DNA from 2 places in the Terribacillus sp. DMT04 genome. Region 1 is predicted to be linked to the other one. Evidence: riboswitches for the same ligand, from Rfam matches in the RefSeq annotation. Region 1 holds a riboswitch; the other holds the start of a gene.
What was found. A riboswitch is a leader RNA that binds a small molecule or an ion and turns the genes downstream of it on or off. The one in region 1 is predicted to bind FMN.
Positions count from the first base shown of each region.

Region 2: it holds a riboswitch for FMN, as region 1 does, so the genes downstream of both, ribE (riboflavin synthase) here and KS242_RS12210 (ECF transporter S component) in region 1, are expected to answer to the same signal.

Region 1 covers NZ_CP077639.1:2,311,070-2,314,483, reverse strand. The annotation lists gene KS242_RS12220 (thioredoxin family protein) at 1-376, opposite strand, end outside; gene KS242_RS12215 (M20/M25/M40 family metallo-hydrolase) at 487-1,545, shown strand; FMN riboswitch at 1,604-1,750, shown strand; gene KS242_RS12210 (ECF transporter S component) at 1,940-2,524, shown strand; gene KS242_RS12205 (TraR/DksA C4-type zinc finger protein) at 2,729-3,109, opposite strand; gene KS242_RS12200 (hotdog fold thioesterase) at 3,126-3,414, opposite strand, start outside.
Region 2 covers NZ_CP077639.1:498,252-501,665, reverse strand. The annotation lists gene ribE (6,7-dimethyl-8-ribityllumazine synthase) at 60-524, opposite strand; partial or broken gene ribB (3,4-dihydroxy-2-butanone-4-phosphate synthase) at 565-1,179, opposite strand; gene ribE (riboflavin synthase) at 1,190-1,837, opposite strand; FMN riboswitch at 2,134-2,274, opposite strand; gene KS242_RS02725 (ArsR/SmtB family transcription factor) at 2,430-3,050, shown strand; gene KS242_RS02720 (MFS transporter) at 3,056-3,414, shown strand, end outside.

The sequences.
Region 1 (3,414 bases):
GCGGTCCCCATTTTGCTACTTCGTCCCCATTCTGGTTAATGAAAATAATAATAGGAATCGACCGGCTTTTTCCATTCGTCAAGTACTGATCCATCAATTCCAGATTTTGATCACGATAGAGAATGCTGACTTCAATTGCGCCAGCTTGGGCGATATGGTAGAAAATCGGTAAGTTCAGCATTGCATCACCGCACCAGTCTTCCGTTAGTATGATCGCCCGCAGTTTTTGCGTGCGAAGTATGTTGAAGAAGTCCGTATCTGCTGGCAGTTCATAGTGATCATAAATGTGCATTGCATTTTCTTTATGTGTTTGCATCGCGTCCAAGTACGCATCAATGCTTATTCCTTTATCAAACCATTCATTTAATGTCGTCATATTTCTCATCCTTTCTGCTGTTTAGTTTACCCGAGGAGTCGGCTAAACTAAACAAATAAGCTTCGCTTATGCTACAGTGTAAGCAGACTACATAAAAAAGGCGGATAGATATGCAGCTAGATAATCAAGATTTTCTAATGGAATTACTACGTACAGCGTCGCCATCCAGCTATGAGATGGAGATACAGAAAAAATGGATAAATGAATACGCGCCTTTCGCAGATGACATGCGCACGGATGTATCAGGAAATGCCATTGCAGTAATGAATCCGGAAGCAGACTTTAAAGTGCTGCTTGCAGGTCATTGTGATGAAATCGCGATGGTTGTGACTGGCATTGACGATAATGGATTTTTGCGTATTGACGAGATGGGGAGATTTAACGCTAAATCAGCATTGGGAATGACCGTGCAAGTTCTGGGCTATAACAAGACCATTCCTGGTGTTGTTGGTGTAAATGCCATGCATCTTGGCGGTGTAAAAGGAGATTTTGAGCTTCCAGATTTGTATATTGATTGCGGAGCAGTTTCTAAGCAAGAAATCGAGCAATATGTACAAGTAGGTGATTTGATTGTGTATCAGCGCCAGCCATCTGTCCTCATGGATCGCTATCTGACAGGACGCGGACTCGATAACCGCACCGGCTCTTTTATTGTTGGTGAAGTAATGCGCAGACTGAAAGAAGAAAAAGTGAATGTTGGCGTCTATGCGGTGAGTACGGTGAATGAAGAAACGAATATGGGAGGTGCTTATTTTGCAGCTGCAGGTATTCAGCCTGACCTTGCCATTGCTTGTGATGTAACATTTGCAACGGATCACCCTGGCGTGAACAAAAGGAAGGTTGTTGATGTCAGCTTGGATGGCGGTCCAGTTCTGGCTAAGGGAGCACCTATTAATCGAAAAGCGAACCAGCTGCTCGAGCAAGCTGCCAAAGAGTTGGCTATTCCGCTTCAATATGAATTAACACCTCGTCATACAGGCACGGATGCGGATAAGATGCGTTATGCAGGAAAAGGCGTTTCAACCGCACTTGTTTCGCTTCCTTTACGCTATATGCATTCACCAGTTGAAACGGTCAGCCTGCATGTCATTCAGCAGGAAATTGACTTGTTGGTAAAATTCCTGACAAATCTCTCTGGTGAAGAAAGTCTGAACCCATTAGACTTGTAAGCAAAGGGGTTGCAAATCTGCGGAAAGCAGGTATAATAAAATAATAAATCCATATCGATTCTATCTTCGGGGCAGGGTGTAATTCCCGACCGACGGTGACAGCAGAATATCTGCTGAAGTCCGTGACCCGCAGGGCAATTGTTCTGCGGCTGATCCGGTGCAAGTCCGGAACCGACAGTGAAAGTCTGGATGGGAGAAGATACGAAGCAGAAGAGGGATGCCAATTTGGCTATCCTTGCTTTCCGTACGGGTTCCGTATGTGAAACGTCTTCCGCTTATTTGCGTATATTCCAAGCCCCAGAGCATTATGCTCCGGGGCTTTTTAACGTAGATAAGCTGCTTCCCCTTCATCAAGAGTTAGAATCGATGAATATGATGAAGGAGGAGAACGACTATGCGTTCATCCAATTTAACAAAAACAATTACAATTGCTCTGATGGGAGCGATTAGCATGGTGCTCATGCTGCTCAATTTTCCGCTTCCCATGCTGCCTGCTTATTTGAAGATTGACTTTAGTGAAGTGCCGGTATTACTAGCTGCACTGCTGTTTTCACCAATGGCCGGTGTTGCAGTCGAAGCAATTAAGAACTTATTATATCTGATCTTTACAGGAGCGGGTGATCCTGTAGGTGTTGTAGCTAACTTTCTGGCAGGTATGATGTTTGTCTTGCCGGTTGCATATTTCTATCATACATTTAAAGCGAGCAAACGTACGCTCGTTTCCGGTCTCGCAACGGGTACGGTGGTGATGGCAATCGGAATGGGATTACTGAATTATTTTGTCGTGTTACCGCTTTATATCATGTTCGCAGGTTATCCATCCATGAGTCCAGAAGCGAAATGGCTAGCAGTCACTGCTGGTATTGTTCCATTCAACCTTATTAAAGGTATCATTATTGCAATTGTGTTTGTCCCGCTATTTGCAAAACTGAAACCATGGTTCGCGAAGCGGAAACGTTCTGGTTCTGCAGCAGCATAAAAAAGCTCCCGATGGGGAGCTTTTTTATTAGATGAAATAGTTGTTGCAAAGGCTACTTGTCCGTGCTACAATAGTCTAGCGATGAGCTGAATTGCATAAGTCGGTAAAGCACGTCTTAGACACGTGTGGATGTGGCCACATGGCTTTACACGCCGCAATTAACAAAGGCACCCTGCGAGGGTGCCTTTTCTTATGCTTATTTTTTTAAGCTCTTCTTGCTTCTTCTTCAGCTTGTTCTTCGACTAGTAAACGTGCTGTCGGTTCTGCCTGCAAACGTTCTTCTGGAATCGGCTTGCCGGATTTTTCACTTACGCCATATGTGCCTTCTTCAATCCGATCCAATGCATCCTCAATATCGCGTAAGCGTTCACGAGCGGACTCTTTTAATGTTTGTGCTGTTTCTCGGTCATGCAGCTCTGTGCCAAGGTCGCCAGGGTGGTTTGCAACGGTGGACATTTCACCGATTGAATCATCTGGGAATTCTTTCGCGCTGTTATAACTGTCGTTGCCCTCAATTTGTCCTTCTGCTTCTTCCTTCATAGTAAGCAATTGCTCGCGATAATTTTCCAATTTATTTTTATCCATTACTTTTCCATCTCCTTTACTGCCGTTTCGTTTTTACAGCTAGCGTGCAGCGTGCGATAGAGAGCAGGTCGCTGTTCTCATCCGAGATGTTAATTTGCCAAATCATTGTCGTTTTACCGATATGAATCGGGGTGGCGACAGCTGTCACGATACCTGATCGGACGCTGCGAATATGATTCGCATTAATCTCTAAGCCGAAGACAGCCTGCCTGGCTGAATCTGCGTGCAGATTTCCGCCGATGCTTGCTGCTGTTTCAGCTAATGCGACACTTGCCCCGCCATGTAAGTAGCCCATCGGCTGCCGA
Region 2 (3,414 bases), 1.6 Mb from region 1:
AAAATATACATTATTTTCCGGAAATAAAAAAGAGCAGAGAATCTCCTCTGCTCAATGAATTAGATTTGTTTTAACAAGTTTGCCATTTCGATCGCTGATACTGCTGCTTCTGCACCTTTGTTACCCGCTTTTGTGCCTGCACGTTCAATTGCTTGTTCAATCGTGTTTGTCGTTAGCACACCAAAGATAATTGGAATGCCCGCTTTATTTGCTGCGCCTGCTACACCCTTTGCGACTTCATTGCTGACGTAATCAAAGTGAGGTGTCGAGCCTTTAATAACTGTACCTAATGTAATAACTGCGTCGTATTTTCCAGTTCCAGCAAGTTTATCTGCTACTAGCGGAATCTCAAATGCACCCGGCACCCAGGCTACGTCTACTTTCGCTTCGTCTACACCATGACGCTTTAATGTATCAATAGCACCGCTTAACAGTTTGCTTGTGATAAATTCATTGAATCTGCCTACAACAATACCAATCTTTAAATCTGAACCTACTACATTTCCTTCAATTGTGTTTACCATTTGAATGCTCCTTTATTGTTCGATAAATTTTCTGTTATAAAACCTTTGTTTTATTTCCCTGGCGATACGCAATTAAATCTTCAATCGTGATTAACGGCAGTTTATGCACAGCTGCTAGCTTTTCTAAATCAGGCATACGAGCCATAGAGCCATCTTCTTTCATAATCTCGCAAATATAGCCAGCTTCTGCTGTTCCTGCTAGTTTTGCTAAATCAACTGCTGCTTCTGTATGTCCTGGTCGCTCCAGAACGCCGTTTGTTTTCGCGATAAGCGGAAAGATATGACCAGGTCGCTGGAAATCTGCCGGTTTACTCGTGTTATCCGCAAGCTTTGCAATTGTATGCGCGCGTTCAAATGCACTAATACCTGTTGTGGAATCCTTGTGATCGACACTTACTGTAAATGCTGTCCCATGCGGATCTGTATTGGCATTTACCATCGGGGGCAAATCCAACCTTTCAGCAATTTCCCGGGAAATAGGCGCACAGATCAGACCTTTTCCGACAGAAGCCATGAAATTAACTGTCTCCGGCGTGGCGTATGCTGCCAATGCGAGCAAATCCCCCTCATTCTCTCGCTTCTCATCATCGGTGACGATAATCGGCTTTCCGCTTTTCAAATATTCCAATGCATGCTCGATGGTCGTTTTCACCATGCAGCCCTCCTCAATCTAAAAATCCATTCTGTTCCAAAGTCTCTCTCGAAATCCCTGCAGGCTCTGCTGTTTTCTGATGATTCAGCAGCCGCTCCATATACTTGGCAAGCTGATCAAACTCAAGATTCACATGATCACCAACCTGCTTATCTCCTAAAATCGTCGCTTGCCTTGTCTCGGGAATTAGAGAAATCGTAAAATTGTCTTCTCCTACCTCAAAAACTGTTAAGGACACACCATCTACCGAAATAGATCCTTTTGTCATTAAATATTGGAGACCTTCGCCTACTGAAATGTTGATATAACGGGCGTTTGCTTCTTCGCGAATGTTGGTAATCATTCCGTTTGTATCTACATGTCCGCTTACAAAATGACCGCCCATTCTGCCTGCAGGCTGCAGCGCGGGCTCCAGATTAACTGCATCAGAGCTGTGCAAACCGGACAGCGTGCTGGACCGAAATGTTTCGGGCATCACATCCACTTGAAAGCTATGCGGGGTAAACGCTGTGACGGTGAGGCACACACCGTTAACAGAAATACTGTCGCCAATATGCATATCTTTGGTGAGCTTCTCACTGGCAATCGTAAGCTGCATCGCCTCTTCTTGTTTTTCCACAGCAATCATACTGCCTACTTCTTGAATGATTCCAGTAAACACAGATTCTCCTCCTCGTTTCTGCTTATCCGACTAGGGGCAAACCAATTTATAAGTCACTACGAATGGGAATTTGACCGTCTCGGGGCAATGTGACGGTTTATTGGGGGTGGTACGGGTATAAGTGGTCTCTGTTATAGTTTCGGCAAGAGCAGACATTTCACTTACACCAATTAACCATACTAGCTAACATAAAAAGCCCCAGAATAACTGCTTCTGGGGCCTTGGCTTTAAAAATTATAGCGAAAACAAGCTATTGTCATGTGACAAAGCTCATGTTGGCATGTGGATAGCACGCCGTTTCCTCTTTCCCATCCAGACTATACTGTCGGCTTTGGAATCTCACCAAATCCACCGTTATAATAACGGGTCACGGACTGAAGACAGCTAAGCTGCCTATCACCGCCGGTCGGGAATTTCACCCTGCCCCAAGAGAAAACCTATTCGATTGCTTACAACATTAACATATTCTTTATCGTGTTGTACAGAGAGAAAATTATCTGAAAATTATATTGACTCTATCTGGAAAGATCAGTAAACTGAGTCTGTAAAATAAAGTTGACCGTTTAAAAATTGTTTACAGAGGAGTGTACCGATGAAACAAGTATTGGCATTAACCACTTACGAACAGCTAAAAGCAATTAGTGACCCGCTGCGAGCAGAGATTATTATGAAACTGGTAGAAACCTCTTATACCGGGCAGCAGCTTGCTGCCCTGCTTGAAATCAGCCGGCCAAAAATCCATTACCACTTGAAAGAACTAGAGAAAAATAGCTTAATAGAGGTTATTCGCACCGAGGAGAAAAATGGCATTATGCAGAAATTTTATCGAGCGACAGCCAGAGGGTTTTATCCGTCAGAAGATTTGCTTCCGTACGCAGAAGCATTGAGTGAATCGACGCGGCAGCTATTTGTGCAAATGGCGAATAAAACGAAAACAGCGATACTAAGTGCTCCCGAATCTGCTTTTGCTAAAGCTGCTGGATCTACTGACCCAAAAGATTGGGAAGCAATCGGCAGTATTTGGGAAATTAGTGCTACAGAAGCGGATTTTAAAGCGTTCACGCAAGGTTTATTTGATTTGATGCAAGAGCTTCGTCAAAAAAGCGATGCAGCCGAAAAAGACCCAAATGGGAAACTTTATTACTTTTCTGCCTTTGGATTTGAAATTGATGAACCGTCATTTGATCAGGTAGATTTAAACGGGGAGGAGTAAGAGGTATGCACGCTATCTTGAAACAACGAAACTATGGTTTGCTTTTCTCTGGTCGAATTGTCACGAACATTGGTGACAGCATCTACTTTATTGCTGCCATGTGGCTTGTCTATGAACTGAGCGGCAGTGCTTTTTACACAGGGCTGGCCGGATTTCTGACACAAATTCCGAATGTGCTGCAATTCTTAATTGGTCCGCTCGTCGACCGATGGCCGATACGCGCGACCCTGCTGTGGACCCAGGCGCTCCAAGCTGTCCTTGTTCTGCTGATTCCGCTTGCTGCTTGGTTTGATTTCCTATCGGTCACTCTCGTTCTCATTCTCATGCCGATACTAACTTGCATCGACGCTTTTGCTTACCCGAC